DNA from 4 places in the Paraburkholderia bryophila genome. Region 1 is predicted to be linked to each of the others. Evidence: riboswitches for the same ligand, from Rfam matches in the RefSeq annotation. Region 1 holds a riboswitch; each other region holds the start of a gene.
What was found. A riboswitch is a leader RNA that binds a small molecule or an ion and turns the genes downstream of it on or off. The one in region 1 is predicted to bind cobalamin.
Positions count from the first base shown of each region.

Region 2: it holds a riboswitch for cobalamin, as region 1 does, so the genes downstream of both, GGD40_RS33225 (TonB-dependent receptor domain-containing protein) here and cobG (precorrin-3B synthase) in region 1, are expected to answer to the same signal.
Region 3: it holds a riboswitch for cobalamin, as region 1 does, so the genes downstream of both, GGD40_RS30050 (CbtB domain-containing protein) here and cobG (precorrin-3B synthase) in region 1, are expected to answer to the same signal.
Region 4: it holds a riboswitch for cobalamin, as region 1 does, so the genes downstream of both, cobW (cobalamin biosynthesis protein CobW) here and cobG (precorrin-3B synthase) in region 1, are expected to answer to the same signal.

Region 1 covers NZ_JACCAS010000002.1:3,518,542-3,526,545, reverse strand. The annotation lists gene cobJ (precorrin-3B C(17)-methyltransferase) at 1-1,246, opposite strand, end outside; gene GGD40_RS36580 (precorrin-2 C(20)-methyltransferase) at 1,243-1,974, opposite strand; gene GGD40_RS36575 (precorrin-8X methylmutase) at 1,975-2,601, opposite strand; gene cobG (precorrin-3B synthase) at 2,611-4,137, opposite strand; cobalamin riboswitch at 4,256-4,434, opposite strand; gene cbiE (precorrin-6y C5,15-methyltransferase (decarboxylating) subunit CbiE) at 4,519-5,832, shown strand; gene GGD40_RS36560 (cobalt-precorrin-6A reductase) at 5,829-6,551, shown strand; gene cobM (precorrin-4 C(11)-methyltransferase) at 6,700-7,425, shown strand; gene GGD40_RS36550 (polyamine ABC transporter substrate-binding protein) at 7,506-8,004, opposite strand, start outside.
Region 2 covers NZ_JACCAS010000002.1:2,744,646-2,752,649, reverse strand. The annotation lists gene GGD40_RS33230 (phosphocholine-specific phospholipase C) at 1-297, shown strand, start outside; gene GGD40_RS33225 (TonB-dependent receptor domain-containing protein) at 314-2,254, opposite strand; cobalamin riboswitch at 2,422-2,619, opposite strand; gene metE (5-methyltetrahydropteroyltriglutamate--homocysteine S-methyltransferase) at 2,639-4,939, opposite strand; gene GGD40_RS33215 (LysR family transcriptional regulator) at 5,062-5,988, shown strand; gene cobF (precorrin-6A synthase (deacetylating)) at 6,003-6,779, shown strand; gene GGD40_RS33205 (hypothetical protein) at 7,069-7,335, shown strand; gene GGD40_RS33200 (ATP-binding protein) at 7,346-8,004, opposite strand, start outside.
Region 3 covers NZ_JACCAS010000002.1:2,015,938-2,023,941, reverse strand. The annotation lists gene GGD40_RS30065 (DUF6531 domain-containing protein) at 1-814, opposite strand, end outside; gene GGD40_RS30060 (hypothetical protein) at 1,184-1,624, opposite strand; gene GGD40_RS30055 (CbtA family protein) at 2,154-2,885, opposite strand; gene GGD40_RS30050 (CbtB domain-containing protein) at 2,899-3,120, opposite strand; cobalamin riboswitch at 3,107-3,308, opposite strand; gene GGD40_RS30045 (histidine phosphatase family protein) at 3,371-3,973, shown strand; gene GGD40_RS30040 (hypothetical protein) at 4,021-4,476, opposite strand; gene GGD40_RS30035 (alpha/beta hydrolase) at 4,571-5,587, opposite strand; gene GGD40_RS30030 (MFS transporter) at 5,608-6,966, opposite strand; gene GGD40_RS30025 (alpha/beta hydrolase) at 6,963-8,004, opposite strand, start outside.
Region 4 covers NZ_JACCAS010000002.1:3,178,069-3,186,072, reverse strand. The annotation lists gene cobN (cobaltochelatase subunit CobN) at 1-1,363, opposite strand, end outside; gene cobW (cobalamin biosynthesis protein CobW) at 1,370-2,461, opposite strand; cobalamin riboswitch at 2,551-2,829, opposite strand; gene GGD40_RS35160 (cobalamin biosynthesis protein) at 3,124-3,540, shown strand; gene cobO (cob(I)yrinic acid a,c-diamide adenosyltransferase) at 3,537-4,139, shown strand; gene GGD40_RS35150 (cobyrinate a,c-diamide synthase) at 4,143-5,441, shown strand; gene bluB (5,6-dimethylbenzimidazole synthase) at 5,425-6,096, shown strand; gene GGD40_RS35140 (DUF4136 domain-containing protein) at 6,129-6,737, opposite strand; gene GGD40_RS35135 (CHASE2 domain-containing protein) at 6,774-8,004, opposite strand, start outside.

The sequences.
Region 1 (8,004 bases):
CGAATGCGTGACGCGCGCGTTGCAATTCCTCGCGATTATCCGTGCCATGGACCCGCTGTTCGGCGCGGAACGGGCCGGCCATTTTCACGTAGGTCTCGTAGCCGAGGATATCGGTCGCATGGTCGAGCGCGAGGCGGGCGGCGGGCACCATCAGCTCGGCGCTGCCTGGGCCCAGGCCGATGACGGTCAGGCGGCCGCGTCCCATGCCGATCGTGTTCGCGTCGATGGCGAGCGGCGTGAGGGCCAGCGCGACGCCCGCGTCGGGGTCGTCGTGCAGGGTTTCGTAGGGGAGGCGCAACGCTGCGTGCAGCAGGTTGCTGGGCGGGGCGCCGTCTTCGGGACGGGTTTGGGCGAAGCGTAGTGGGACGTTCAGGCTCGCGGCGGCTTCGGCCAATGCAGGGTCCGTCATTCGATCCGAGGCGGCGAGCAGGGCGGCTAATGAAAGCGTCGCGAGGCCATGTTCGTTCAATGCGGCGCGTACGTTTGCTGCAATCCCGGCGCTTGATGTGTATGCACTCGCGGCCCCGGTACTAGCAGCCACACCAGCACTCGCGGAACCCGCAGCAGAACCCGCAGCACCATCCGCAGCAGCACCGGCACCGGCCCCGCCACTCACCGCTACCACCACGCTGCGCGGATGAATCACCAACTCATCGTCACGCCCATCCCAAGCACGCGGCGTCACGCGAATGGCGAGACGCGCCGATGCCGAGCGCGGCAATTGCGCGTCGTCGAGCCACGGCGCTTCACCTTCGACACGCGTGCTTTCCCCCGCCAGCAGGTCCGACACGAAGCGTTTGCCTTGCCCGATATCCGCCAGCGCGTAACCTTCCGGCGGATTGAGCACACAGGTACCGAAGCGCAACTCACCACTCGTCGTAATCGCGGGCGACACGTTCAACGCGGCGGCAATCTCGCGCGCCATTACATTGACACCGGCAAGACCGCCGAGCAGCGGCACGACCGCGCTGCCATCTTCGGCCACCGCCAGCACCGGCGGCTCGACACCCTTGTTCGCCAACAACGGCGCGACGCAACGAATCACAATGCCGGCCGCGCACAACGCGACGATCGGCGTGCCGCTCGCATACAGCTCGCGCAATTGCGCGCCGAGTTCGGTGTACGGCACGTCGGCGGCCACACGGCCTTGCAGCGCATACACCTGGCTACCCGCATACAGCATCTGAATTCGCCGCGCGGTTTCCAACGCGCCCGCGCCGAGAATCACAATGGCGGGTGCGTTCATCCTTGCCATTTTTCCCCCGGCACGACCAGCAGCGAAAAATACGGCGACGCCATCGGATCGACGTCGGCGAGCGGCACGATGCGCTGGTTGCCCATCGTCGCGCGTTCGACGTACAGCGCACGATCCGCGAGACCGAGTTCGCCCAGCACGCGCCGCACCTTGCCGAAATTGCGGCCGAGTTTCATCACGACGGCGGCGTCGGCATCGGCGAGACGGCGGCGCAATTCGGCTTCGGGCAGCACGCCGGAGAGCACCGACAAGCTCTGATTCCGGTACACCAGCGGCGCGCCGAGCACAGCCGCGCCACCGAGCATCGAGCACACGCCCGGCACGACTTCGCTCTCATAGCGCGCGGCGAGCCGGTCGTGCAGATACATGTAGGAGCCGTAGAAGAACGGATCGCCCTCGCAGATCACGGCGACATCGCGGCCCGCATCCAGATGGCCCGCGACGATCTCCGCCGCGCCGTCGTAGAACTCGGCGATGATCGCTTCATACGAGAGCGGCGGTTCGAGCGCTTCGGTCGTGACGGGATAGACCAGCGGCAAATGCTGCTGCGTGTCGTGCAAATGCGCTTCGATAATGCTGAACGCGTTGCCTTTCTTGCCCTTCGCGACGAAGTACGCGACCACCTGCGCCGCCTTCAGCAGACGCAGCGCTTTGAGCGTAATGAGTTCCGGGTCGCCGGGGCCGACACCGAGTCCGACTAGACGTCCTCGCACGGTCATTTACTCGACCTCCGTGGCCAGCGCGTTGACGGCGGCGGCAGCCATCGCGCTACCGCCGCGCCGGCCTTCGATCGCGACATAGGGCACACCGCGACTATCTTGCGCGAGCAGCGCTTTCGATTCCGCCGCGCCGACGAAGCCGACCGGAAAGCCGAGAATCAGCGCGGGCTTCGGTGCGCCGTCATCGAGCATGTCGAGCAGATGGAACAGGGCGGTCGGCGCATTACCGATCACGACGACGCTGCCCGCCAGATGCGGGCGCCACAATTCGAGCGCGGCGGCCGAGCGCGTGTTGCCGAGTTCGCGCGCGAGCGACGGCACGTCCGGATGCGTGAGCGTGCAGATCACCTCGTTGTTCGCCGGCAAGCGCGCGCGCGTGATGCCTTGCGCGACCATGCCCGCATCGCACAGAATCGGCGCGCCTTGCGCGAGCGCCGCGCGGCCTGCCGAGCCGGCGCCTTCGGAAAACCGCAGCGCGTCGATTACGTCGACCATGCCGCACGCGTGGATCACTCGGACCGCGAGCTTGTCGAGGTCGGCGGGAATGCGCGACAAATCGGCCTCCGCGCGGATCGTCGCGAAGGATTGGCGATAGATCTCCTGACCGTCGCGGATGTAATCAAGCATCGAGGTTACTCATGGGTTTCGCTCGTGGATGTCGTCAATATGGGCGGGTATGGAGGCGTCTCTTGATGCGTCGATATCGGTCGGGCATGCGAGCGTGTCGGCGGCCTGGTCGATCGTTAGCCGGTGCGCGACGCAGGCGCCGAAGCCGGGCTGGCCGTCGCGTCGATACAGGTCGTAGGCGCCGGGCGCGACCGCCAGCAGCGTGTACGGCGCGCAATGCGCGGCGGCGCACGAACGCGGACAGCCGCTCAGATGCACGTCGATGCCGGCGAGCAGGCGCGGCGCGAGTTGCAGCGCGTCGGCTTTGGTGTCGGCGAGACTTTTGGCGCAGCCGGTCGAACCGGCGCAGGCGATCAGACGCGTGATGGCTTGCGCGGGGTCGGTGGCGAGGCCGAGTTCGGTTAGGCCCGTCAGCACGGCAGGCACGTCGTGTGTTGCGATGTCGGGCAGCAGGACGCTTTGCCAGGGCGTCATGCGCAATGTGCCGTCGCCGTGCTGTTGGGCGAGCGTGGCGAGGCCGTGCAGGGTGGCGGCGTCGAGGCGTCCGAGCGGCGGCTGGCCGCCTGCGTGCCATGTGTCCGGCTGGCTTTGTTTTTGTGCGCCGAGCCGTAGCGTCGCGTCGGCGGCTGTGCCGCGTTGCCAGTCGACTAGCGACGCATCGCGCGACAGCGGGAAATCGACGTAGCGTTGCGCGTGGTGCAGGAGCGCGTCGGCGGAATGGGTGGCGAGCAGGTGACGCATACGCGTGGCATCGGCTGCGGCGAGGTCGAGAAACGTGTGCAGCAACGCGCGGATCAGCGCGCAGACTTGTGACGGGCGGACGGCCGCTAAAGCGCCGGTGTAGTCGGCGTGCTGCGATCCGGCTTCAGGCGGGCAACCCGCTAGGCCAACGACAAACCGCACGCCATCGGAACCTTGCGTCGCCGCCAGCCACACGTCGTGTGGATGATCGATACGCGCAAGCCGTTCGCCACCATCCAGCAACAGTGCGAATTTCGGCGACAGCGCCGCGAAACGCGGTTCGCTTTGCAGTAGCGCGAGTAATTCGGCGCAAAGGGGACCTGTATCGAACAACGCAAACGGATCGCGTCCCGCGGCGGGGCTGATCATCACGTTGCGGACGTCATCGGCGGCGAGGGTGGTCGCTGCGTACGCGGCGGCTGGATCCAGGTGGCCAGTTTCCGCGGCTGCCACGTTCCGCGTCGGCCCAGGCGCCGCCTCGATCAACGCGTCGCTCGGCTCAAGCCCAGCCTCAATCAACGCGCCGGTCGGCCCAAGTCCCGCCTTAATCAACGCCTCGATGAAAGCCGCCTCCTGCCCGCTGCGCACACCACGCACCTGCAGATTCGCCCGATTGGTCACCTCAATCGCGCCTGCGGCGTGCAGCAAGCTCGCATCGGCAATTGCGCGCGCCTGGGCTGCGCTCAACGCGCCGCCGGGCAGCTTGATCCGGCACAGCCCTCCGTCGCGCGCAACAACGATCCGCAGCAGCCCCGGACAGGCCGACGGCCGCAGCGCGAGCGCCGCATGATGCATAACGGGAGAGGACGAAGCTTGCTTCAAAACGGACACCGGGTAGCGTCGCGCGGTGGCCCGAGCAAGCCTGGAAGCGGGCGTTGCTGCGGCATCGGTACACCCCGCCCGATGTTGGCTGGCACGAACAGTCTCGCCGGCAGGTCTCCTGGCTGGCAGGTCAAAGTCCGTCGCGGCCTTCCCGGTCGAACCAGTGGCGCGCAGCGCGGGCGGACTCGCTGCATACAGTTGCGGGGGCAGCCACAGTGACACTGTGTTCCCTCTTAGGCCCCGAAGGGCGCCGGCGGCTGTATTATGCCTTTTTTCGAACAGCATAACGAGGCTGGACGCCTTGATCGGCGTGGCTCAGCGCATTATTTGAAGATACAGAATAAGGATGGTCGGATGCCGGTATGGCTGACCGTGGTAGGCATTGGCGACGACGGCTTCGCCGGTTTGGGGCGGTCCGCGCGACGTGCGTTGCTGGAGGCGTCGGTGGTGTATGGCGGCGAGCGGCATCTGGCGATGCTGCCCGCGCGTCTCGCGGCGCGGCGGGCCGCGTGGCCGCGTCCGTTCGATCTCGCGCCGTTGCTCGCCGAGCGTGGCGGCGCGGTGTGCGTGCTGGCGAGCGGTGACCCAATGCTGTTCGGCGTCGGCGCGACGCTCGCGCGTCAACTGCCGGCGGACGAGTTGCGGGTGCTGCCGGCGCCGTCGTCGTTGTCGCTGGCGGCCGCGCGTCTCGGCTGGCCGTTGCAGGACGTCGCGACGGTGTCGCTGGTGGGCCGTCCGCTGCCGACATTGAACGCGCACTTGCATCACGGCGCGCGCGTCTTCGTGCTGAGCGCGGACGGCCGCACGCCCGCGGCGCTGGCGGCGTTGCTGAACGCGCGCGGCTTCGGCGCGACTCGCATGATCGTGCTGGAGCATCTGGGCGGGGAGTTGGAGCGCCGGATCGATGGTCGCGCGGATCAATGGTCCGCGGGCGAGGTGGCCGCGTTGAATCTGATCGCGCTCGAATGCCGGGCGACCCAGGGTGCGCCGCGTCTGCCGCTCACTGTCGGCTTGCCCGACGATGCGTTTCGCCACGACGGCCAGTTGACCAAGCGCGATGTGCGCGCCATCACGCTCGCGCGTCTCGCGCCGACGCCCGGCGAGTTGCTGTGGGATGTGGGCGCGGGCAGCGGCTCGATCGGCATTGAATGGATGCGCGCGCATCCAACGTGCCGCGCGATCGCGATTGAAGGCCACGCGGAACGGCAGCGCTTTATCGAACACAATCGCGATGCGTTGGGCGTGCCGGGCCTGCAGCTCGTGGCCGGTCGCGCGCCGGATGCGTTACGGGGCTTGCCGGCGCCGGATGCGGTGTTCATCGGCGGCGGCGTAACTGTGCCGGGCGTGCTGGAAGCGTGCTGGGCGAGTTTGCGCGAAGGCGGTCGGCTGGTTGCCAATGTGGTGACGTTGCAGGGCGAGGCGGCGCTGGTCGCGTGGCGCGAGCGGTTTGGCGGCACGCTGACGCGTATTGCGTTGGCGGATGCGCAACCGCTCGGCGGTTTCGATACGTGGCGGCAGGCGTTGCCGATCACGCTGCTGGAGGTGGTGAAGCCGGCGCGTGAGGTGGACGTGGCAAGCGGCGGAAGCCAGGCAAGCGGTGCAAATAGCGCAAGCGATGCCAGCACCACAACCGCAGTCAGCGCGTCAAACAGCGGAGCCGCACAATGACGCGAATCCTGTTGCTAGGCGGCACCGGCGACGCATTGCGCATCGCGCGTCAACTCGATTCCACGCACGTGTACAGTCTCGCGGGTCTCGGCAAGGTGCCCGACGATCTGGCGTGCGCGGTGCGTGTCGGCGGTTTCGGCGGTAGCGAGGGCATGGCGCAGTACATCGCGGACGAACGCATCAGCATGGTGATCGACGCGACCCATCCGTACGCCGCGCAAATCAGCGCGAACGCCGCGCACGCCAGCCGTGCAGCGCATGTGCCGTGTTGGGCGCTACGCCGCCCGGCCTGGCAGCCGCAAGCCGGTGACGATTGGCGAATGGTCGGCAATTGGAACGAGCTCACGGCGGCGCTCGCACCGTTCAGAAAGCCGCTATTCACGCTCGGCCGCGAACCGCTCGCGCACCTCGACGAAATTCCTGTGCATCAGTTCTGGACCGTACGTTGTCTCGATCCGCACCAGGACGCCACGCGCGCGAGGATCATCGCGACGCGCGGCCCATTCACGCTCGAAGGCGAGCGCGCGTTGTTCGCGCTGCAAGCCTTCGATGTCGTGGTCAGCAAAAACAGCGGCGGCGGCGCGACGGAAGCGAAACTTGAGGTAGCGCGCGAACGTCGCTTGCCGGTCGTGATGTTGCGCCGGCCCGACTTGCCGGCGGTGGATCGTGAGTTCGACAGCGTTGACGATCTGCTCGACGCGTTGAGAGTGCTCGCGTGAGCCGTGCCCTTAACGGCGGCTTGAGCCGTAGCGCGAGCCGCAGCCGCAGCTCAAACAGCGGCCTGAGCCACAACATGAACTTGCACCGCGCACACGGAACCGGCCACCCAAGCGGCACACGCCACCCCAACCAATCACGGAGCAGTAAATGACGGTGTTTTTCATCGGCGCGGGTCCAGGCGACCCGGAACTGATCACAGTAAAAGGCCAGCGCCTCGTACGCAGTTGCCCAGTGATCCTGTACGCCGGATCGCTCGTGCCCGACGCAGTGCTCGAAGGTCACACGGCCGAACTCGTGGTCAACACCGCCGACCTCGATCTCGACCAGATCATCGCGCTGCTCAAGACCGCGCACGACAACAACCAGCACGTCGCGCGCGTGCACTCCGGCGACCCGTCGTTATACGGCGCGATCGGCGAGCAGATCCGTCGCCTGCGCGAGCTGAACATTCCGTACGAAATCGTGCCGGGGGTGACGGCAACCGCTGCCTGCGCCGCGACGCTCGGTTGCGAACTCACGCTGCCCGATGTTTCGCAGACGCTGATTCTCACGCGCTACGCGAGCAAAACCCGTATGCCCGAAGGCGAACAACTCGCCGACCTCGCACGGCACCGCGCGACGATGGCGATCCACCTGGGCGTGCGGCACCTCGCGCGGATCGTCGATGAACTGCGGCCGCATTACGGCGGCGCGTGTCCGATCGCGGTGATCTATCGCGCGAGCTGGCCCGACGAGGAGAAGATCGCCGGCACGCTCGACGATATCGTCGGCAAGGTGCAGTCGACATCGATCGAGCGGACCGCGTTGATCCTGGTCGGCCAGGTGCTGGCCGCCGAAGGTTTCGCGGACTCGACGTTATACGCGAAGGATTGAACCGGCCGCGTCGTCATCCGACGGCACGAGTCAAACGCGAAGGCGGCCCATAAAAGAGCTAAATAAGCCGCCGTCCGCCTCTACGACCCCGACTTCAACTGCGCCCACAACCTGCCTTCCAGCCGCTTGATCGGTGCAGGCAACGGCTTCAGCAGAAACAGCGTTTTCAACACCGGCTCAGGCGGATACACGGTCGGATCGTTGAGAATATCCGCGTTCACGAATTTACGCGCGGCCGCATCCGCGTTCGGATAGAACACCGTATTCGTAATCGCCGCGTGAACCTCGGGGCGCTCGATATAGTTGATCCACTCCAGCGCCGCCTGCGGATGCGGCGCATCTTTCGGGATCGCCATCATGTCGAACCAGACCGGCGCGCCGCCTTGCGGAATGAAGTACTTGACCTGGTAGCTCTTGTTGGCCTCGCGCGCGCGATGGCTCGCCATCGACACATCCCCCGACCAGCTCAGCGCGAAACAGATATCGTCGCCCGCGAGGTCGTTGATGTAGCTCGTCACATTGAACTGCGTGATATACGGGCGAATCTTCTTTAGCGCTTCATACGCGGCCTGATAGTCG
Region 2 (8,004 bases), 770 kb from region 1:
TGCTACGACGTGGCGAACGGCAACGTCTACGTCACGCTCTCCAACGCGGGGACCACGCCGCTGACGGTCACCGCCACCGACGTCGCGTACGGCACGCCGCCGCAAACGCTGACCGTGCCGGCGGGGAAAACTGCCGAGGCGCACTGGGACCTGTCGTGCAACAGCCAGTGGTATGACTTTCAGTTCACGGTCGCGGGGAACGCGAACTGGGTGCGGCGTATTGCAGGCCACGTCGAAACCGGCAAGCCGAGTATTACGGATCCAGCCGCGGTTGCGCCGGTGACGACAGCGATCTGATTTAACGGCTAAACCGCTAGAACGTATACGCCAGCTTGCCGAATGCCGTCCGACCCAACGTGTTATAGCCATACGCGGTCGAGTACGTGTGATTGAACAGATTCGTCAGCGACGCGGACAACGTCAGATGCGAATTGACCGTGTAAGCGGCACGCAGACCGACCGTCGCGTACGACGGCAGATACGTCGTATTCGCCGGATCGTCGTAAGTCGAGCCGCCGTACTGCAGCGTCACGCCGGTGCTCAGCGCGTGCAGATGAAACTCGTCCCACGTGTGATCGACGCTCAGGCTAACCGTCTGACGTGGGCGACGATTGAGCCACGTGCGGTCGGTGACGTCCTGCGGATTCAGCAGACCGATCGCGAGGCTCACCGGCGTCGAGCGGCCGAGCGTGCCACGGTACGACAGATCGATACCCTGAATATGCGCGCGCCCCACGTTCACCGGAGCAAACGTCACCGGGTCGTACGTGATGAGGTCATGCACCCGCGTGTCGTACAACGCGGCCGTGAACGTGCCGATCGACGTGGTGGCATCGAGCGCCGCTTCGACCGTGTCGCTGCGTTCGGGCGACAGGTTCGGGTTCGAGAAACCCGGGTAATACAGATCGTTGAACGTCGGCAGGCGGAACGCGTTGCCATACGAAACACGCGCGGTATAAACCGGCGTGATCGCATAAGCGAGCGCGACGTTGCCCGTATTGACCGACTGCCCCTGCACGATCTCGTGGCGGCCCGCGAGGAACAGCGTGAACGCCCCGAGCACGGCCGATTGATGCAGCGAAACCGCCGAATCGTTGCGAGCCGGCACGCCCGACGGAATATCGATCGGCAGGAAGGCCTGCTCGCGCGAGAAGTCGTAAGCGAGCTTCGTCTCGCCGGACAACGGCAGACCGAACAGCGTATGCCCGTGCTCCTGATGCGTCAGCGAAGTCGACGTGCTGAAACGCGTCGAGTCGATTTCATCGGTGGCGAGGGTCGGGTCGTTCGCGTAGAGGAACTGGCGGTCGTTCGCGTAGCCGACCGACTGGTCGAACTGCGTGTACGGCGTGATATCGACGTGCAGCGCGATACCCGTCGTCAGTTGATGATCGAGCTGCTGGTTATCGCCCCCGGCGTTGTCGTAGGAGAACGTGGACTTGTGATAAAGCGCGAAGGTCGAGATCGACCAGTTGTCGCGCGCATAACCGAGCCGCGCGTCCACGTCTTGCGCGTGGTACGGATTGCGGCCGTCCTCGTGCCCGTACGCGAACGGTTTGGTAGCGTCGATCCCCGCGGTGTTGTAGTCGTGCAGGCCCAGCGAGTACGTCAATCCGGACAAGGCCGACAGCGGACCCGTGGACGGAAGGCTGCCCGAGGTGCGGATTTGCGTGTCGAACGTCTTGTTCGAACCGCCGCCTACCGAGACCGTGGTCCGGTTAGGCTGATTCGCCGCATGGTTCGTGAAGAGTTGCACGACGCCGCCCACCGCGTCCGCGCCGAACGAAGCGGCCGCCGGCCCCGAGATCACCTCAACGCGGTCGAACGCGGAGGTCGGCAGATCGGCCCACGAGGCCTGACCCGTCGTCGCGGAACCGACCCGGATCCCGTCGATAAACACCGCCACCTGGCTGCCGCTCGACCCGCGAATGCTGACGGCCTCCGTCGCGCCCGGTCCGCCGTTTTGCGACACGGTGACGCCGGGCAACGTAGCCAGCGCTTGCGTGATGCTCGGATCAGCCGGCGACAGACGGTCCAGATCCGCCTTGTTCAGGACTTGCGTCGACGCATAGCGTTGATCGAACGATTGCGGCAGATGCTGCGTATCGCCCGTCACGAGAATGTTCGGCAGCGTGGTTTGAGCCGGCTGTTGGGCGTCGGGCGACAGCGACGCGTCGTCCGCGGCGTGAGCCGTTTGCCATGCGGAAACTGAGGAAACCGTCAGCGCGGACGTAACGAGGAGATGACGGAACTTCATAGTGAGCCAATGCCTGATGCGGAAAGGCGAAGGCACAACGCCCCCGCGAGTGGAGCGTTTTGAAACGTGCTGGTGGACATGACAGGTCCTGAGGTTAGGCTGTCTTTGCAACGAGCGACCGCATGGAGCGGTGCTGGCGCATCGGGACACCCCGCCCGATGCGGCTGCGCAGACCTCGGTCGATGGCAGGTCTCCTGGCTCGCGAGTCGCCGTTCTGCGCCGACCTTCCCGGTCTCCCAGTGGTCATGAGTGGCGCGAACTCGTCGCTTACAGTTGCGGGGGCAGCCGCAGACTCGGCGCATTGCTGCGCGTCACTGCGTTCCCTTTTGATCCCGGTAAGGGGAACCATCAGGGCGCAAGCGTAACGACTGGCAGTGCCGTCCGTCAATTGTTCGTGAGATCGGACGTCACCTCGGACGCAACAAGTTTCTGCCGCAAGGCCTTCGCGGCCTGCACCATATTGGTCAGCGCGGCTTCCGTCTCGGGCCAGCCACGGGTTTTCAGACCGCAGTCCGGGTTGACCCACAGGCGCTCGGCAGGAATCACCTCGCAGGCACGCTCCAGCAGACGTTGCATCGCTTCAACGCTCGGCACGCGCGACGAATGCGTGTCGTACACGCCCGGGCCGATTCCGTTCGGATAGGCGAACTCGCCGAAACCATCGAGCAGTTCCATCGACGAGCGCGACGTCTCGATCGTGATCACGTCCGCATCCAGCGCGGCGATCGACGGCAAAATGTCGTTGAACTCCGAATAGCACATATGGGTATGAATCTGCGTCGCGTCCGACACCCCGCCCGCCGCGATCCGGAATGCGCGGGTCGCCCAGTCGAGATACGCGGGCCAGTCAGCCTGACGCAGCGGCAGCCCTTCACGGAACGCCGGCTCGTCGATCTGGATGATGCGGATGCCGGCTTTTTCAAGGTCCATTACTTCATCGCGAATCACCAGCGCCAGTTGCAGCGCCGTGGTCGAGCGCGGCTGGTCGTCGCGCACGAACGACCATTCGAGCAGCGTGACCGGACCGGTCAGCACGCCTTTCACCAACCTGTCGGTCAACGACTGCGCATGACAGGCGTTGTCCACGATCATCGGTTCGGGACGATAGACGTCGCCGTAAATGATCGGCGGCTTGACGCACTGCGAGCCGTAGTTCTGCACCCAGCCACTTTCGGTGAACGCGTAGCCCCACAGCTTGTCGGCGAAATGCTCGACCATGTCGTTGCGTTCCACTTCGCCATGCACCAGTACGTCGAGCCCGAGTTCTTCCTGTTTGCGCACGACGCTCGCCGTTTCCGCGCGCATCCGCTCGAGATAGTCGAGCGCGCGAAGTTCGCCGCGCCGGTACGCCGCGCGTGCCTGCCGGATGGCCGGCGTCTGCGGAAACGAGCCGATCGTCGTGGTGGGCAGCAACGGCAATTTCAACGCGTGACGCTGCACGCGGCTACGGTCGGCGAACGGACTCTTGCGGTCCGCCATCGCGTCGGTAATGGTAGCGACGCGCCGTTGCACCAGCACGTTGAACACGCCGCCGGAACTTCGTCGCGAATCGAGCGCGGCATCCGCTGCCGCGAGCGCCGGTTCGGCCGCGGCCGGATCGCGCAGCGCCAGGGCCAGCGTGCCGATCTCGTCGAGCTTTTCGGTGGCGAAAGCGAGCCACGAGCGGAGTTCGGCGTCGAGCTTCTTTTCGGAAGCGAGCGTGACCGGCACGTGCGCCAGCGAGCACGACGGCGCGATCCATAGCCGGTCGCCGCGCTCCGCGTCAACGCTTTCCAGCGAAGCCGCGATCTCGCCCAGATCGGCGCGCCAGACGTTGCGCCCGTCGATCACGCCGACCGACAGCACCTTGTCCGCGGGCAGCGCCGAACGCCATGCGTCCAGTTGTTGCGGCGCCCGAACCAGATCGATATGTACGCCGTGAACCGGCAGACCGGCGACCAGCGGCGCATGGTCGGCGGCGGTGTCGAAGTACGTGGCCAGCAGCACCTTGACGCCCCCGTCGCCCAGCACGTTGTAGACGGCGGCAAACGCTTCGAGCCAATCCGGTTCGAGGTCGAGGCACAGCGCGGGTTCATCCAGCTGAACCCATTCGATCCCGCGCGCCTTCAACTGATCGAGAATGCGGATGTAGCGGATCACCAGTCCCGGCAGCAGCGACAACCGGTCGAAGCCGGCCACGCGGCTCTTGGAGAGCCACAGATAGGTGATCGGCCCGATCAGCGCCGGCTTGACCGCGAAATCCAGCGCTAGCGCTTCGTCGACTTCGTCGAAGAACCAGTCGACGCCGCCATTGAACGTCGTATCGGGACCGAGTTCCGGCACGAGGTAGTGATAGTTGGTGTCGAACCACTTGGTCATTTCCATTGCCGGCTGCGCCTTGTTGCCGCGCGCCAGTTCGTGATACTGCGCGAGCGACAGCGTCGCCGGTTCGAAGCCGAAACGCTCCGGCAGCGCGCCGAGCAACGCCGTCAGATTCAGCATCGGGTCGTACCACGCGAAATCGCCGACCGCGACGAAATCCAGTTTCGCGTCCCGCTGCAATGCCCAGTGACGCGCGCGCAGCGCCTTGCCGACGTCGCGCAGATAGGCGTCGTCGGATTCGCCGCGCCAGAACGACTCCTGCGCGAACTTCAGTTCACGTTGCGCGCCGATGCGCGGAAAACCGGAAATGTGGGTGCGGGCCATGCGGAATCCTTGAGTGAATGCCGCGCAGTGTGCGAGTCGCGCTATGATTCATCAAGCGACATGTTTTCATCATCATATGAGCCACATTCATATCAAGACTTTTCCCGCTTCGGTGTATCGCCATGCTTGAACTGCGCCATCTTCGCTCGCTGATCGCGATCTCCGAGTCCGACAAGCTGGTCGCCGCCGCCGAGCGCGTCAATCTGAGCCAGTCCGCGTTGTCGCACCAGATCCGCGACATGGAAGCGCATTACGAGGTATCGCTGTTCGAACGGACCCGCCACGGCCTGCGTTTCACGGCCGCCGGCGAGCGGCTGCTCGCGCTCGCGCGCGACACGCTGGCCGCGGTGGCCACGGCCGAACGCGATCTGGTTCGCCTCAAAGGCGACGTGCGCGGCGAGTTGCGTATCGTGCTGGAATGCCACACCTGTTTCGACTGGCTGATGCCGGTCATGGACGAATTCCGGCGCCGCTGGCCGGAGGTCGAAGTGGATCTGGTCGCGGGTTTTCACGCCGACCCGATGAAACTGCTGAACGAGCGCAAGGCCGACGTGGTGATCGGTTCGAAGCCCGCGGCCAAACGCGGCCTGCACGTCGCGCCGCTGTTCCGCTTCGAGATCCAGGTGGTGATCGCCAACGAACACCGGCTGCGCAACAAGCGGCGTGTCGGCCCGGAAGACCTGCAAGGCGAGACGCTGATCACCTACCCGGTGCCGGAAACGCGTATCGACCTGATCCGCGAGGTTCTCGAACCGGCCGGCATCAAGCTCGAACGGCGCACCGCCGAACTGACCATCGCGATCATGCAACTCGTGGCGAGCCGGCGCGGCATTGCGGCGCTGCCGAACTGGGGCGTGAAGAACTACGTCGATCACGACTACGTGCTCGCGAAACGGGTCGGCGCCGCAGGGCTGTGGAGCGAACTGTATGCGGTCGCACCTAAAGACATTGCGGGGCGGCCTTACTTCGACGATTTCGTGAAGATCGTTCGTGACATCTGCGCGGCGCAGCTCGACAGCATCGAGCTGATCTCCACTCATCCTCATTAACCGGAAACCTCTTGATGAAAAAAATCCTGATCATAGGAATCGGCGCGGGCGATCCGGACTATCTAACCGTTCAGGCCATCAACGCGCTCAACCAGGCCGACGTGTTCTTCGTGATGGACAAAGGCGTCGCGAAAGAGAAGCTGATCGCGTTGCGCAAGCAGATCATCGAGCGTTTCGTGGACGGCGAGCGTTACCGGATCGTCGAGGCGAGCAGCCCCGAACGCCGGCCCGACGACGGCGACTATCGCTCCGCGGTCGACGAGTTGAACCGCGACAAGCAACGCATCTTCGAACGCCTGATCGCGGAGGAACTGAACGACGGCGAGGTCGGCGCGTTTCTGGTGTGGGGCGATCCGTCGCTGTACGACAGCACGATTCGCATTGTCGAAGCGATCGCCGAGTCGATCGCAGAAGGCGGCGGCGAGGCGCTCGACTACGAAGTAATTCCCGGCATCAGCAGCGTCCAGGCGCTGGCGGCGCGGCACAAGGTTCCGCTGAACCTGATCGGCCGCTCGATCACGATCACCAATGGCCGCTCGATCGCCGAAGGCTTCCCGGACAACGTGGACAGCGTCGTCGTAATGCTCGACTCGCAGAACGCCTACCGGCATCTCGCGAACGACGACCTCGACATCTACTGGGGCGCCTATGTCGGCACGCCCGACGAAATTCTCATCGCCGGCAAACTGCGTGACGTGATCGACGAAATTGAACGCGTCAGGGCCGAGGCGCGCCGCACGCATGGCTGGATCATGGACACGTATCTGCTGCGCAAACGCGAGCGCGCCTGAGTCCGCCCGACGCGGGCGGCGCCATGCCACAAGCGCGCGCTATCGCTGTTGCAGCGCCGCTCCGGCGCCCGCCGGGTTATCTGCCGTAACCGCCGGTATTGCGCTTTTTATCCTCCTTGCGCCAATGCGGCTTATATTGATGTTAGAGGTGTTGCCGCATCCCCACGCCCGACGTTTCGGCGTGACATGCGCGGCACACACGCGCCCGGGTATGATGCCGGTCGCACTCTTAGCGGAGTCCGGTTCGCCGCCGCTCCTCACGTCGCCTTTTCCAGCCACGAGAATCATCATGCCTGCCCAACACGACGAAGCCCCCACCGCCCACGCCACGCCGGGCAAGGCGAAACGCAAGGCGCTGCCGGTGCCGGCGCGCAATCTTCTGATGGTCGCCGTCGGCGTCGTGGTGTTCGCGATCGTCGCGGGTGTCGTTCTTTACGGTCCCATTACGTATGGCGACGAGATTCCGAACTTCGGCATCATCCTGATGCTGACCGTGCCGGTTATCGCGGGCGTGGCGTTCCGGGTCGGGCTGGATGCCTGGCTGGATCGGGTGTAAGCACAATCCACTACGCGAGCGGCGGCGCGACGGTCAACCCGGCGGGCAACACAACGGGCAGCACCACCCACACCTCCAGCCCACCGCCCTCGCGCGCATGAAACTGCAGGCTGCCATGGTGCAGCCGCGCGATCCGCTCGACGATTGCCAGTCCCAGCCCCGTGCCGCCACTATGCGCGCGCGCATTGCTGCCGCGCTGAAACGGCGCCTTCAATTGCTCCAGCTCCTGCGCCGACAAGCCTTTGCCGCGATCGCCGACCGCGACATACACCGCCTCCGGCGTCGTCCAGCTCCGCACCGCGAGCCCCGTTCCGCCGTACACGATCGCGTTCTGCATCAGGTTCATCAGTAGCCGCATCATGCTTATCGGCCGGTATGCGATTGCCGGCAACACCGCCAGCGACAGCTCAAACTCATGTCCCAGCCCGGCGAAATCGCCCGCGAGGCGTTCGATCAACGCATTCAGATCGCCGGGTTCCGCGGCCTCGCGTTCGCCGCTGCCCGCGTAATCCATGAACTGCTGCAGGATCGTTTCGATCTGGTCGAGGTACGACTCGGCGGCGACCACGAAACTGCTGTCGCTGCCGTGCGGCATCGCCATGGCCATCGAGAGGCGCAGTTTGGTGAGCGGCGTGCGGATGTCGTGCGAGATGCCGGCTAGCATCAGCG
Region 3 (8,004 bases), 1.5 Mb from region 1:
AACTGATCGACAATCCCCGCTGTGACGTACGATCGATCGGACTCTCGCCGATCATCGCCACCCGCTGCTTATCGTCATACACGACCTCGCGACGCATTCCCGTACGAGTCGTTTCGAATTGGAACTGACCCGTGGTGCCCGAGTACATCTCCGTCGTACCGAGCAACTGGTTCTTCAAATAGTAATTTCCGTCGGCGGCTTGGGTCAGCGAGATCCCGCTATTTCCCGCAACGATCCACGCGTCGCCGCTCCAATTGAACGTCAGCGGTTGCTGGTTTCCTCGATAGACGACAATGTGAGGTACGCTCGCTTTCGCCCCGATCAGGTCGATCCTTCGTTGCCAATTGTTGACCCAGTTACGCCCCATCAGCATCTGCGTAGTGTCATAAGGCTTCGAAAGATACGTGCGCCTGAAAACAAGTGGCGATGCATCACCGCTCGCAAAATCAGCTTCGGACAGCATGACAATGCCTTTTGCCGGCAGCACCGGATCCGCCACCGGACATGACTCGTCGGACTGCGGTGGTACCGGCACGCCACCGCAATAGTCATTTATCCAACCTGATGCATTCGGACAGTTGTAGTAATTTATCGAGTTATACGGATCGTCATCGCCTCTCGACATAGGCGATGTTCCCGCGACCTGGATCGCACAAATCGGACTTCCGGGAATCCCGAGAGACTTCTGATAGATCTGCATGCACTGCTCGTAAGTCGCCGCATTGGCGGAAGCGCCAAACATCAGCAAGCAGGATGCGGTGGATAGACGGACAAGTCCGCTTTTCAAGCTCCTATTGAATTTCCACGCTTTCATGTTTCTCCTTTAGTTTTTTTCGGTCGATGACGGCCGTCACAACTTTTAAGGAGATTGGAATAAACGCCTATCCGACAATTCCTAAATACAAAGCATGGTTGCAATTGAGCGTGTTTTCCTGCCGGACGCCTACGTGATATGTAGGAATGTGAGAACCAAACCGTCAGCAAATTCCACGATCAAAATGGTGTCGCGCAAAGGCACGACGCCACCTCGATCAAATCACGGGCAACTTGCAGAGAATATGATTGAAGGTCGAATCCAGGCTCGAGCCTGGTCGGTGCGCCATCCAGCGATGGCGCGTCGGATTCGCGTCACCGCGTCCTGACGAATGGATTCACAGAACGACGCCCGGATTGGCGAAGACGTCTAGGGGAGCTTACGGTGAGGAGGAAGATCAGATTCCTTGAAGACGTGTCGTAAGTCTGCTCCTCCGATGCGTTTTCCCGCTTCCATGATCATGAGACCGTCACCCGGTTCCGGGTACTTAACAAGCGCCTCTCCATCAAGACGATCGATGTCGAGGGAGTGCAAGACATAACCAGAGCGCGTTTCGATGACGTACGCATAGATGAGCACGGACACTCCCTCATCGATTGCGATCAGATCACGAGCCAATGTTGTGTAACCGCCACCAGGCAAACGATCCTCGTGACTGATCGCCAGGCAGTAGGGCACATTGACCTCACGAACCGTACACGTTTCTATTTGAGCTCTCCAACGGGGTAAATATTTTTCATAGAGCGATTCGTTCACAGTGAGAAGAAATTCAAGTAATTTCAGTTCGTGATTCGCGAAAGGTCGTTGCATAGTTCACCTACTCCAGAATGCGATATGGATGGCGCAAGTCCACGCCACTGCCTCCCTTACATTGCTCGACAATCATCAATCTAGCGCCGGGCTCGGGATAGTCGACAAGCGGTTCACCATCCAATCTATCTACATTGAACACATCGATGACGAGATCCGTTCGTGTCTTTCATCGTCATCCTTATTGGTTGTACTTGTATGCAGCACAAGCACGCTATAAGGAACTCAGCGACGAGAGGATCTGAAAATTCTCAACCTTGTATTTCTATTTTCACCAACTACAGCGCGCTTCTATCAGCGCCTACACGAAGCGTAGGAAATCAAGAAAGGACAAGTCATCCGAAAACCCCAAACGCAAAAAAGCGAGGCCGCCGCACACCGTCATTCGACCGTGCCCAGCGCCTCGCCTTTAAAACTTATCCCCAGATTTTGTTTGCAAGCCTGTGGATAACCTTCCTACAACCGCAGCAACTCCTTGATCGGACTACCTTCTCAAGCGCTGCGCACGGCACACCAGCATCAGCAAAAACTAAACCGCCGCCCGCCCAATCGGGCGCACAAACGCGCTCCGCTCGACCAACGCGCCGAACAGCAGCCCAATGGTGGTCCACATAATGACCTGCATCCCGATCGCGGCAACGCGGAACTTCCACAACAGCACCGCCGGAAACGCCGCCGGCACTTCATTGATCACCGGCATGGAAAGCTGCACAGCGCCAATAATCACGACGAACACCACACCCGCCACAATCGAGCCATTCCACGTACCGAGTTGCACGGCCAACCGGCGCCGCACCTTCAACGAAAACACCATCGCCGCCAGCGAAATCGCGATCATCAAAAAGAACAACCCGGTACGCGCGCCGATCGTTTCAGGGTCGCCGACCGACGGCGGATTCGCTGGATACTTGATATTGGGCACGATCACAATCGTAATGAACGCGCCGAGCGCAAGCCATGCGGACAACGCCCGCGCACTCACCACGCCGACACGTCCATAGGCAAACGCGAACACTAGCGAAAACAACCCGCCAATCGCCGCGCCATACGTCACCACGCCGGTCAGCAAACCCAGGCCCGCCTGCGTCTCACGGCTGACGATTTCCGGCTCAGGGGCTTCGCCCTTCGCGGCATCGGCTTTTTCTTCGAAGGAAATCGCCTGATCGACCTGCGGCTCGCCCACCACTTTGGCGAAGCTGAACGTGAGTAACCCTGCGGCGATGCCTGCCAGCATCCCGCGCACCAACAATTTACCGACCATGTTCAATGCTCCGTTAGTGGCAAGGAAAGCCGAGCAGATGGCGGCCGTCGTGCACGAACTCATGCACGTACATGCCGGGCACCAGCGAGGTAGCACCCTCTTCCGCACCAACGAAGTAAATAGCGAGCAGCAACAGCAAGCCGCCGAATACGATCCACGGCAGCAACTCGCGCAATGGAATCGGCGTGGGCTGAGCAACAGCCGGATTGCCGGAATTGAGAACAGCTTCAGTCATGACGGACATCTCCTGGGGTAACGCGCCCCGATAGTCGATTACAGAGGAAGTGCGCAAAGCTCAGGTCTGGCTTTTGGCAGGAGATGCCAATTACAGTGGCGCGACCGCGCCGGGCTTTCACCGGCTTCTGAGCTTCGCAGTGCCGCTATTCTACGCGTTAAACTCCGGCCTTCGGCAATGCAAAACTAACGCGCGAGTGCATGGCGTCGGTGCCAGCGCCGGGTGCAGGGAAACGTAAGGAACCAACGGTATGGAAATTCGGCTATTACTGATTAGCCACGCCTCGACTGCCGCTATGCGTGCAGGCCGTTTTCCCGCCGCCGACCCACTTGCTCCACTCGACCCACGCGGTCTCGCCGAAATCCAGGCCGCGCGTTCGTCTCTGCCGATCCTCGACGATGCAACCGGCATCATCAGCCCTGCCGGCTGCGCGCGCGAAACAGCCTCGGCCTTGGGCCTGACGGCGACAGTCGACGCGCACTTGGCGGACCTGAACTATGGCAGTTGGCACGGCCGACGCCTCGCCGACCTCATGACCGAAGCGCCGCAAGAACTCGCCGCCTGGACCCGCGACCCGGACGCCGCGCCACACGGGGGCGAGTCGTTCAGCCAACTCGTAATGCGGACAGGGGAATGGCTGGAAACGCTAATCGAACGGACAAGCCACACATCCCAGGCCAACGAGATACACAACGTGGTCGCCGTCACGCACGCACCGGTGCTGCGGGCAGCGATCGTATCCGTGCTCGGCGCTTCGCCCGCGGTGTTTCCACGCATCGAGATCGCGCCGCTTTCGGTGATCGAATTGCGCTGCTCGCGACGTGGCTGGACCTGGTGGCCGGCGTCGCGCTAGCCACCGCGCTTCCGCTCAAAAGGAAACACGCCGTCTACCCAAGCCGATCATTTGCCCGACACAACCAGCCGCAACTTGTTCGAGCCCGTCGGCGCGAGCGTGATCTCGGTCCGTTTGCCCGGCGCACCGACATAAAAGTGCTGACGTGCAGGCGAATTCTGATTGTGCGTCGCCTCGGGCAAACAGGAAGCGACATCGGCCGCGACGGCTTGCAACGCATCCGCGTTCGAGCCCGCGTCGTGGTGCGGCGTCCACATACATTGGTAGCTGCCGTGACCGGCTGAACATTGGGCGTCGTCGCCGTAGGGTTGGGCAACGCCTTTGCCGTCGTCGGGTGTCAGCGAGGACAAGCCGCCCGGCGCGGCCGCCACGATGCGTTTGAGCGCCGCGCAGGGGCTGGGGGCATCGTCGGCATAGGCATTACTGCACGGCAAAACGACGCCCAGCCATGCAGATAACGATGCAGCGGCGAGCGCGGCGGGGAAATGTCGGGTTCTGTTCATGTCGCGTGGTCCTTCGAGAAGTGGGAGCACCAACGCGATCAGGAGTAGCACGGCGCATGCCTATCAAGGCTCGATCAAAATCCCATCGCCCCCATCACGCTGCATCACCGAACAACGCCGCGCGCCCTTGCGGCGACGCAAAAATCCCCTTGGCGTCATGCCCGACACCGTCGATCACCAACGTGCGATGCGCCGCCAGCCCTTGCGGATGCCGCAACGCCATATAGCGCGCGTAAGCGAGTCCGCGCCCCAACCGATGCTCTCCTTGCGTCAACGCCGCACAGGACCGGTCGAGTGCCGGATGCTGCGGATCGCAATCCGCGCCGCCCAGCAGCACCGTGACATCACGCTGCGCATAGCGCGCTTCGAGCAACGCCGCTGCGTCGCCTTCATCGCCCTCTCCATTTGCATACGCGGGCAAATCCTCAAGCCCATACTTCCAGCGATTAAACGACGGACACGCGGCCGCATCGAACATCGCGAATTCACCCGACGCCGCCGGCCGCATCGCATCGAAATACACATACGACGATGGATTCGCCACCACATAGCGCAGCGCAATACCACGCGCCGTGAGCGGCGCATCGCCACGCGCGACCACCGCGTAACGTTGCACCACCTGGCCACCGCCCGAATGCCCCGCGATCACCACCTCGGTCAACGACGCAAACTGCTCGCGCGCGGCGAGCGTGTGCAGAATGGCGTCGAGCACATCGAACGAACTGAGCGGCGCGGGCCCGACGGCGTTGTCGCCGCCCATCCAGCCGATCCAGTCCCAATGCAACGTGGAAGGCGGCACGGCGTGCGCCTCCACGTCGGCGCTGGCGAGAAACTGCGGCACGATCAGCAGCGTGTCGTCCGCGCTGCCGCCGGCCAGTTCGCAGGCGCGCTGCGCCAGATCGAAGTACGTATCGCCGTTGCGCAAACGTCCATGAATCAGAATCACCGCGCGCCGCACATCGCGCGTCGGCGCAAGCCAGTCGCCGTTCGTGAAGACCGGCACCGTGCCGCTGCCGGCCAGCGTCGTGACATTCAGATGGCGGCTCGCCACCACCGCGACCGGGCGTTCATTCGGCGCGCGTTCGTCGTCCGTGTTTAAAAACTGGGTCATGCAATAAGCTCGTGGTTAATCTAGTGAGTAGCGGCCCGCGCCGCCACGCCGCCGTGCGCTCGTCCGGCGCGCGTGAAATACACCATCGCCAGCGACACGAAACCGGCAAAAATCAGGTAGAACGCCGGCGTGAGACTGCTGCCCGTGACGCGCGTCAAACCGGTAATCGTGAGCGGCGCCATGCCGCCGAACAACGTCACCGCGATGTTGTACGAGAGCGCCACGCCCGCCGAACGGCTACGCACGGGGAAAAGCGTCGCGAGCATGCCCGGATGCGCACCGGACATCGCCGCGAGAAACACCGTGGCGACCATCTGCGCGATGAACAGATGCCCCGGCGTCGGGTTAGTCACGACGAAGTGATAGAGCGGATACACGCACACCATCCACGCAATTACGATCGGATAGAACAAGCGGTATGCGCCGTAACGATCGGCGAGCTTGCCCGACAGCGGAAACAGAAACAGATTCAACGCGCCCGACACGAACGCACCAAGCAACGCGGTGGACAGCGGCAAATGCAATTGCCGCTCGACATACACCGACAGATACGAGTGCCACACGTAATTCGTCGCCGCCCCGACGATGATCACGCCCATCGCGCAGATCGCCGCATCGCCGTTATCGCGGAAGAACTGCCGGACGGTCACGCGCGGCGGCTTCTCTCGATGCTGAAGCAAGCGCTCGAACTCGGGCGACTCGGCCACGCGATGCCGGATATAAAAGCCGAACGGACCGGCCAGCGCGCCGAACAGAAACGGCAGACGCCAGCCCCACGCCACCAGTTGTTCATGCGTCAATTGCGTGGTCAGCAGATAGCCGACGCCGGACGACAGCAGCAACGCAAACGCCTGCGCCGACATGTTGAAGCTGCCATAGAACATCTTCTTGTGCGGCGGCGCGTACTCCACCAGCATCGCGGATGCAGTCGCGAACTGCCCGCCCACCGAGAGCCCTTGCAGCAGACGCGCAAGCACCACCAGCAGCGGCGCGGCGATGCCGATCCGCGCGTAGCTCGGCGTGAGTCCCATCAGCAGCGTGCTGGCCGCCATCGAAATGATCAGCAGCGAGAGCGCCTTGCGACGCCCCGCCCGATCCGCGTAGATGCCGAGCAGAATGCCGCCGATCGGCCGCACGATAAAGCCGACGGCGAACGTGGCGAGCGTCAGCATGATCGACACGAAGCCGCTGCCGCCTGGAAAGAACACTTGCGCAATGATCTTCGCGAAGTAGCCGTAGATCAGAAAGTCGAACCATTCGAGGCCGTTGCCGAGCACGGACGCGAAGATCGCGCGCCGCACCATGGCGGGACTCAGCGCGCTCGAAGGGTCGGCGCCGGGCAGCGCGTCGTCACGCCGATTGAAGGCTGTCTCGCTCATGGCTCGCACCCCTGGGTACCGAACATGGCCGACAACGCGCACACCGACGTCAACATTCGCGCACCATCGTGACCGACGCCCGGCACGATATGAAAGCTTTGATTCAACCCCTGCGGATGACGCGACTGCATATACGCGTAATACGCCGTGGCGCGCGCCACACGCTGCGGGCCTTGCGCTTCCGCCGCGCAGGATTTGTCGAGCGCGCTTTGCTGGGGATCGTCGTCCGCACCGCCAACAAGATAGTCGATCCGGCGCGCCGCATAACCCGCTTCGAGTTGCGCCGGCGAACGGTCGTCGAGATACGGCGGCCGGTTGTCCATGCCGTACTTCCATTGATTGAAGTCGGGGCATTGCGCGGCATCGAACGGCGCGGCGACACCTTGGGCATTGGGCCTTGACGCGTCGAAGTAAGCATAGGTGGACGGACTTGCCACCACGTATCGCACGTCGATTCCCTCGCCGGTCAGCGTGGCAATGTTGCGTCCCGCGACCGCGTAGCGCTGCACCACCTGGCCGCCGCCCGAATGGCCGGCGAACACCACGTGCCGCAGATTCGGAAACAGCTTGCGATCGGCGAGACGCGCGACGATCGCGTCCAGCACTTCGTAAGAGCCGATCGGCAGCGGCGCGCGTGCCGCTTCCCCGCCCATCCACGCATCGCCGGTCCAGCGCAGCATGTCGGCGGGTTCGTCGTGCACGCGCAGGTCGAGGTTGGCGAGGAATTGCGGCGCAATCAGCAGCGTGGTGTCGGGATCGGCGTGCGCGGCGTCGCGGGCATTCTGCGCGGTGCGGTAGTACACGTCCGCGTTGCGCAGTTTGCCGTGTATCACGATCACCGCACGCGTCACCTGGGGCTGCGCGACATTCCAGTCCTTCGACAGATACAGCGGAAATTCGGCATGCCCTTGCGGCGTGTCGATCGTGAACCGCGTGTCGGAGATCACCGCGACCGGCCTCAGATGCGCCTTGTACGCGTGGGCCGCCAACGCCGGCTGCGCGAGCGCCGCCAAAACAGCCACGCTGGCTGCGGCGCAT
Region 4 (8,004 bases), 340 kb from region 1:
GGCTTTGCAACGCCGGCCGCAAATCCCGCACCACGGGGTCGTTGGTCACGCCTTCGGTGAGCTGCCGCAACAGCGCGCCGCCGTCCGCGGGTAAATCGGCGAGGCGATAACCCTCGTCGCGCAGCATCGCCAGAATGCCGACCACCGAAGCCGGTGTATCGAGCCCGACGCCATTGCCGATCCGCCCTTCGCTCATCGGATAGTTGGCGAGAATCAGCGCGAGTCTCTTGTCCGCGTTATCGAGCGTGCCGAGACGGCACCAACGGCGGCTCAGTTCGGCAAGAAAGTCCACGCGTTCGAGATCCGGCTGATAGCGGACCACATCGACTTCGGTGTGCGGACAACGATAGGCCAGACCCTTGAAACTGATCGCGCGCGTGATGATCCGCCCGTCCACTTCCGGCAGCGCGATGTGCATCGCGATATCACGCGAATTGAGGCCCTGGTTGTCCTTCAGCCAGTCCTCGCGATTGCCGCCGCTCAGGATCACCTGCAGCACCGGCGCGTCGCCGGCGAGCGCGAGCGGCTCGGGATCGTCGATCGCGGACGCGGCGAATGCGGTCGTGTTCAGCACCAGCGCGACCTTATGTTGCGCGCACAACGACTGCACGACGTCGCGGCTCATCGCATCTTTCAGCGACGTAATCGCGACCGGCAGCGGATTGAGCCCTTGCGCCTCAAGCGCGTCGATCAGCGCATCGAACACTGCCGTATTGGCCGCCTGCAGATGCGCCTTGTAGAACAGGATCGCGGCCACCGGCGCGCCGACGCGCCAGCGCGCCTGCCAATCGGCGACGCTCGGCGTATCGCGCTCGGGGTGATAGAGCGTGGCGGCGGGCAACGCGCGCGGCGGCGCCGGTTCACGTCCCCAGCCGAACGTGCGGTGCGCGATGCAGCGCAAAAACGCTTCCGCATTCTGCGCGCCGCCTTCGCGCAGGTAGCGCCACAACTGATGGCACAGATCGGCGTCTGCGGTGCTGCGCGCCAGTAGATTCGGATCTTCCTGCAGGTCGCCGGAAAACATCGCAAGCGTCTGCTGCTTACGCTCGGCGAGCGCGACCACCTGCTCGATGCCGTAAGGCCAATACGCCTCGCCACCGAGATGATCGACCACCACCACGCGCGCATGCTGCAACACGTCTTCGACATAGAAGTCGACCGAAGCCGGCTGCCGCAGATACGTGACGTTCGCGAGCCGCAGACTCGGAAAGCCTTCACCCAGACGTGGAAAAACGCTCGCCAGCAGCGACAGCGTGGTGTCGGCGGAGCTGAGCACGACGATCTCGGCAGGCTGCTGATCGATACGGATCACGCCTTGCGTATCGTCGACAAAACCGCCCGGCGTCGTGCGCAGCAGATGCATGAGCGCTTACGCCTGTTGCGCTTCGTGGCGGGTCGAGACGCCCAGCGCGACGTTGAACGCGCGTTGCAGCGCGGCCTGGTCGAGGTCTTCGCCGATCAGCACGAAGCGGCTGCGGCCGCCTTCGCCGGCCTGCCAGCGTCGATCGAAATAGCTGTCGAAGCGGCGGCCCACGCCTTGAATCACCAGCCGCATCGGCGCGCCCGGCAGCGCGGCGAAACCCTTCACGCGGTAAATCGTGTTGGTTTCGACGAGCGACTGCAACGCGGCGATCACCGCTTCGCGCGACGGCGCATCCGCCTGCACCACCACCGAATCGAATTCGTCGTGATGGTGATCGGCATCTTCAGCGGAGCCGTGATGGTCGTGGCGCAAATGGATCGTTTCTTCCGACGCCGCTTCGAGCCCGAGCAACGTATGCAGATCGAGCTGGCCCATGTGTGCGCGCACGATCTTCACTTGCGGCGGAATCTCCTCGCGGATCACGGCCTCGACCGCGCCTTGCTGCGCGTCGTCGAGCAGATCGGTCTTGTTCAGGATCACCAGATCGGCCGCGGACAACTGGTCTTCGAACAGTTCGTGCAGCGGCGATTCGTGATCGAGATTCGGATCGGCCTGGCGCTGCGCGTCCACGGCGACCGGATTGTCGGCGAACTGGCCGCTCGCGGCAGCCGGGCCGTCCACCACCGTGACCACCGCGTCGACGGTGAAGCTGTTCTTGATCTGCGGCCAGTTGAACGCCTGCACGAGCGGCTTGGGCAACGCGAGGCCGGAGGTTTCGATCAGCACGTGATCGATCTGGCCGCGGCGTTCCACGAGCTTTTCCATCACCGGGAAGAATTCTTCCTGCACCGTGCAGCACAGGCAGCCGTTCGCCAGTTCATACAGTTGGCCTTCGGTCTCGACGCCGTTTTCGTCGCAACCGATACCGCAACCCTTGAGGATTTCGCCGTCGATACCAAGTTCACCGAACTCGTTGACGATCACCGCGATGCGCTTGCCGCCCGCATGCTGAAGAATGTGCCGCAGCAGCGTGGTCTTGCCGCTGCCGAGAAAGCCCGTGACGATGGTGACGGGAATCTTGCGCATTTGAGTTTGCATCGTGAGGTCCATCCGTAGGAGTTGCACGGGTACGCCGGCGCGTTTCGTTTTGTGCGGAGGTCATGAGCGCACGCCGCATCCCCGCGGCGTTCGTTCTGCATGTTCTGGCCGGTATCCGGGCTGGCGAAAGCGCCGCTTCCCCTTCCCGGGCGAGGAGTTTCTCGCCCAGTGGTGACATGCCGACGCGGCCTTGCGCGTGGACATTGAAGCCGGCTCCGCGACGCCGGAGACTGAACCGGACGCCACATTTCGCTTACCGTTGCGGGGGCAGCACAGGTTGACCCGGTCCTTTGCAGGCGGGCACCCTGTTTCCCGTTTAACTGCGTGCGCGAGAGCGCGCACACGAGCACCAAAAGTGCGTGCGAGTGTAGGCCCGCGGCCCGCCGCCGTCAAGGAAACACCGGCCGCGAAGGCTTATCGGGCGGGGTGTCGTGTGCTATCGTATGCGCGCGTTTGGTGCCTGCCCATGCGTTCGCATGTGCAGTTAAACGGGAGTTAGTTGTATTGCATGACCTCGATGCCGGACCTCAGACGCTTCTGCCTATTTCGTCCTTCCAATCCGCTGACGACGTGATGCACGCCGAGATGAGCCGCGCGTGGCTCAACGGCGAAATGAAGTCGGCGTCGATGTCGGCATTGCCGCGAATCACGGCGAATGCCCAATGAAAACGCTAAGTGTCGGCATCGGCTGCCGCTTGCATAGTTCGGCCGAACAGATCGAAGCGGCCGTGCGTGCCGCGCTCGGCACGTATCGGTTCGATCAGATCCGGGTCGTCGCTTCGATCGACACTAAATCGCAGCAAGCCGGTTTACTTGATTTCTGCACACGCTATGCTTTGCCGCTGGTTTTCTTCAGCCGCGAGCAGATCGCGGCGGTGCCGGTAGAAACATACTCGGCAGCGGCAAAGACCCATCTCGGCGTGGACGGTGTGTGTGAGCCGTGCGCGCTGCTGGCTGGGGCGGCCGAACCGCCGGCGTCGCGAGCCCGCCTTATCGTCCGCAAGACGATCCATGCCGGTGTCACCGTGGCTATCGCCGCATCCACCGACCGCGCCATCCAACAACAGGACCTGCCATGAAAACCGACCCCGAATCCCATCAACGGATGACCGAGCGCCGGCGCGAAGGCCACGAAAAGAAACAGGCCCAGGCCACCGTCGAAAAAGGTCTGCTGATCGTCAATACCGGCACCGGCAAGGGCAAAACCACGGCCGCGTTCGGCATGGCCGTGCGCGTGCTCGGCCACGGCATGCGGCTGGGCGTCGTGCAGTTCATCAAGGGCGCGTTGCATACGTCGGAGCGCGACTTCCTCGGCGCGATCGCCCATTGCGATTTCGTCACGATGGGCGACGGCTACACGTGGAACACGCAGAATCGCGACGCCGACATCGCCACCGCGCGCAAAGGCTGGGACGAAGCGCGCCGGATGATCGAAAGCGGCGATTACCAGATGGTGATCCTCGACGAACTGAACACCGTCCTCAAGTACGAATACCTGCCCCTCGACGAAGTCCTCGCCGTGTTGAACGCGCGCGCCGGGATGCTGCATGTGGTCGTGACCGGCCGTCACGCGCCGGACGCGCTGATCGAAGCCGCCGACCTGGTCACCGAAATGCGCATCGTCAAGCATCCGTACCGCGAGCAAGGTGTGAAAGCGCAACGCGGCGTGGAGTTTTAAGCCATGTCCGCGTGCCCGGCGCTCTTCATCAGCGCGCCCGCCTCAGGACAAGGCAAGACCACGATCACCGCGGGCCTCGCGCGCTATCACCGGCGCCAGGGAAAGCGCGTGCGCGTGTTCAAGACCGGCCCGGACTTTCTCGATCCGATGATTCTGGCGCGCGCGAGCGGCGCGCCGGTGCTGTCGCTCGATCTGTGGATGGTCGGCGAGCCCGCGTGCCGCGCGTTGCTCGCGCAGGCGGCGGCCGAAGCGGACCTGATCCTGATTGAAGGCGTGATGGGCCTGTTCGACGGCACGCCGAGCAGCGCCGATCTCGCCACCGCGTTCGGCGTGCCGGTGCTCGCGGTGATTTCAGCGAAGGCGATGGCGCAGACCTTCGGCGCGGTCGCCTTCGGTCTTGCGCAATTCCGGCCACAGGTGCCGTTTTACGGCGTGCTCGCAAATCGCGTCGGCTCCGCGCGGCATGCGCAGATGCTTGAAGAAGCGCTGCCGGCCGGGCTGCGCTGGTGCGGCCACATTGCCGCCAGCGACGAAATCCAGTTGCCGGATCGCCACCTCGGTCTGCACCAGGCGTCCGAGATCGACGATCTGGACGCGCGCCTCGATCGCGCTGCCGACACGCTCGGCGAAACCGCGCTGGCCGTGCTGCCGCCGCCGGTCGAGTTCGGCCCACCGTCGGCCGCCGAGTTGCCGCGCCTGCTGGAAAGCAAAACGATCGCGATCGCGCGCGACGCCGCGTTCTCGTTCATCTACCCGGCCAACCTCACGCTGCTGGAAGCACTCGGCGCGCGCCTCGCCGACTTCTCGCCGCTCGCCGACGAAGCCCTCCCGCCGAATGCCGATGCCCTCTATCTGCCAGGCGGCTATCCGGAACTGCACGCGGCAACGCTCGCAAGCAACACGCGCAGCGCGGCAAGCATTCGCGCGCATGTGGCGGCCGGCAAGCCGGTCGTCGCCGAATGCGGCGGCATGCTGTACCTGCTCGACCAGCTCACCGACACGCACGGCACCAGCACGCCGATGCTCGGCCTGCTGCCCGGTCACGCGACGATGCAAACGCGCTTCACCGCGCTCGGCATGCAACAGCTCGACGGCCCGCACGGCGCGCTGACGGGCCACACGTTTCACTACTCGAAGCTGAGCACGCCGCTCACGCCGCTGCACCACGCCACGCGGCCGAACAGCGCGACATCGGGCGAAGCCCTATATCGTCACGGCGCCATCGTGGCAACCTATATGCACGCTTACTGGCCCTCCAACCCGGCCTTCACGGCCGCCCTGTTCCATGGCAACGCCTTTTAACGATTCCGAGCGCGACGCCGTCTACCGCGCCATTTATGAACGCCGCGACATGCGCCACTTCGTGCGCGATCCGGTCGATCCGGCTGTGCTGCAGCGTCTGCTCGACGCGGCGCATCACGCGCCGAGCGTCGGCTATATGCAGCCTTGGCGCATCGCGCGCATTACCGATCCGACGTTGCGCACGGCGTTGCACGCCACCGTCGAAAGCGAACGGCTCGCCACCGCCGACGCGCTCGGCAAGCGCCGCGAAGAGTTCATGAAGCTGAAAGTGGAAGGCATGCTGGAATGCGGCGAACTGCTGGTGATGGCGCTGATGGACGGCCGCGAGCGGCATATTTTCGGCCGCCGTACGCTGCCGGAGATGGACCTTGCGTCGGTTGCATGCGCGATCCAGAACATGTGGCTGGCCGCTCGGGCGGAAGGACTGGGGATGGGCTGGGTGTCGCTGTTCGACGTCGACACGGTTCGCACGCTGCTGCATATGCCGACGGGCGCGCGGCCGGTGGCGATTCTGTGTCTCGGCCACGTCGACCGGTTTTATAGTGAGCCGATGCTTGAAACGGAGCGCTGGGCGAGCCGCATGCCGCTCGCGGAATGCGTGTTTGAAAACCGCTGGCCGGAACAGGGAGAGGATCCCGTCAGCGGGGCGCGATGAGGCTGCTGTAGCGTTGCAGCAAACTCCACGCGTTACGGCTGCAGCGGCTTCACCGACACCACATCCGGCACGCCACTGGTCTTATCCTCGCGCAATTTCACGTGCCAGTCCGCCGGCGCCGCGAACGGCAACTGCGCCAGCGCGCTTTTCACGAGCGCCGGGGCGGCGTGCAGCGGATCGGCGTCGCGATCGCTGCTGACCGCGCTGACCTTGTAGACCTCCTGGCCGGTCGTGCGCTCGAAAAACCTCAGCGTCAACGCATGCCGGTAGGCGGGGCCGCCGAACAGCGCGAACGGCGCGCCCGGCTGATGGCCGCAATCGCCCGGCGCGCAATCCTTCACGTCGACGCCGATCGCCGCCGGCCGGGTGTCGTACGCGACCGACAACAGATAACGCGCCGATTTGCCCGGCGTCTCGGCGAAGCCCCGCTTCGCCAACACGTCGCGCAGCAAGCTTTCGAATTGCGGATGATCCGCGCTGGCATCCTGCGACGGCATGCGCTCAAGCGCATAGGTCCGCTCGCCTTGCAGCGCCGCCGCGGCATCCGTAGCGTGGGCGGTGTGCACGTCGGCGCTCAGGCCCGCACAACCGGTGAGACTCGCCGCGGCCAGCGCGGCACAGATCAGGATCGCTTTCACCATCTTCTCGCTTCAATAAAGTGCGTATTCATCGTCGTGTCAGGCGCGCCGCAACTCGGACGCCTCGGATTGCGCGTCGTCGAGCGCCGGCAGCTCAATCGTGAACGCGGTGCCCTTGCCAGGCGCGCTGACCACCGCGACATCGCCGCCATGGCGCGTCACGACGGTCTTCACGAATGCCATGCCCAAGCCCGCGCCGCCTACTTCGGGCCGCTCGGTCTCGTGAAAGCGCCGGAAACGCTCGAACAACCCGGCCTGCTGTTCCATCGGAATCCCGTAGCCTTCGTCGCGGATCGTGCACGACACGCGTCGCGCGCCGCCGCGTACGGACGTCGATTCAAGGCTCGCGAGGCTGCACGTGATCCGTGTGTCCGGCGGGCTGTACTTGACCGCGTTGTTCAGAATGTTGACCAGCGCGCGCGTCATCAGCGAGCGGTCGGCGCAGATCCAGTGGCCTTCTTCGGTATCGGCATCGGCATCGGCATCGGCTTGCGTTTGAGCTTGCGTTCCCTCGCCGGTGACCGTTTGCAGCGTGATGCGTTTGGCGTGCGCCTGCGGCCAGACCTCGTCGCTGGCGTCGATCAGCAACTCGGTCAGACTCACCGGCTCAAGCACATACGCTTGCGATTCGGCGCGCGCCAGTTGCACAAAGTCGTCGGCGAGCGTCAGCGCCCGCTGCGCATAACGCTCGATGCGTTCCAGCAAGCCGCGCGCGAGCACCGGCTCGTCGCGGGCGCGCTCGATCTCCACCAGCGCCAGAATCGACGCCTGCGGCGAACGCATATCGTGCGACAGCAGCCGCAGCGCATCTTCCCGCTGACGCTCAGCCGCGTGTAGCGCCGACACGTCGACGAGACCCGCGATCCACCCCGTCGTCTCACCCTGTTCGTTCGTGCAATTCGCGTAGCGCAGAAGATAATCGCACTCGCTCGCGTCCCGCACTTCGACACCCTGCGCCATCAAGCCGGCGAATTCGCGGCGCGCCGGATCGAGCAGCGCAGGCCACTGCGCGTGCGCGAACAGATTGTTGTCCCCGTCCGTGGCGGCATCGCGGTCGATGGTCTTGACCAGCGTCAGGCCGCCCAGCACCGCCTGCATGGAACGGCCTTCGGGCGCCGGCGCATTGAGCCGCGCGAAATGCGCCTTCGCCGCATGGTTCGCAATCAGCACGACGCCGCGCACATCGCTCACGAGGATCGGCTCCGGTATGCTGTCCAGGCTGTCCCACACGAAGCGCTTCATGTCCTGCACGCGCTGCGCGGCCTGCGCC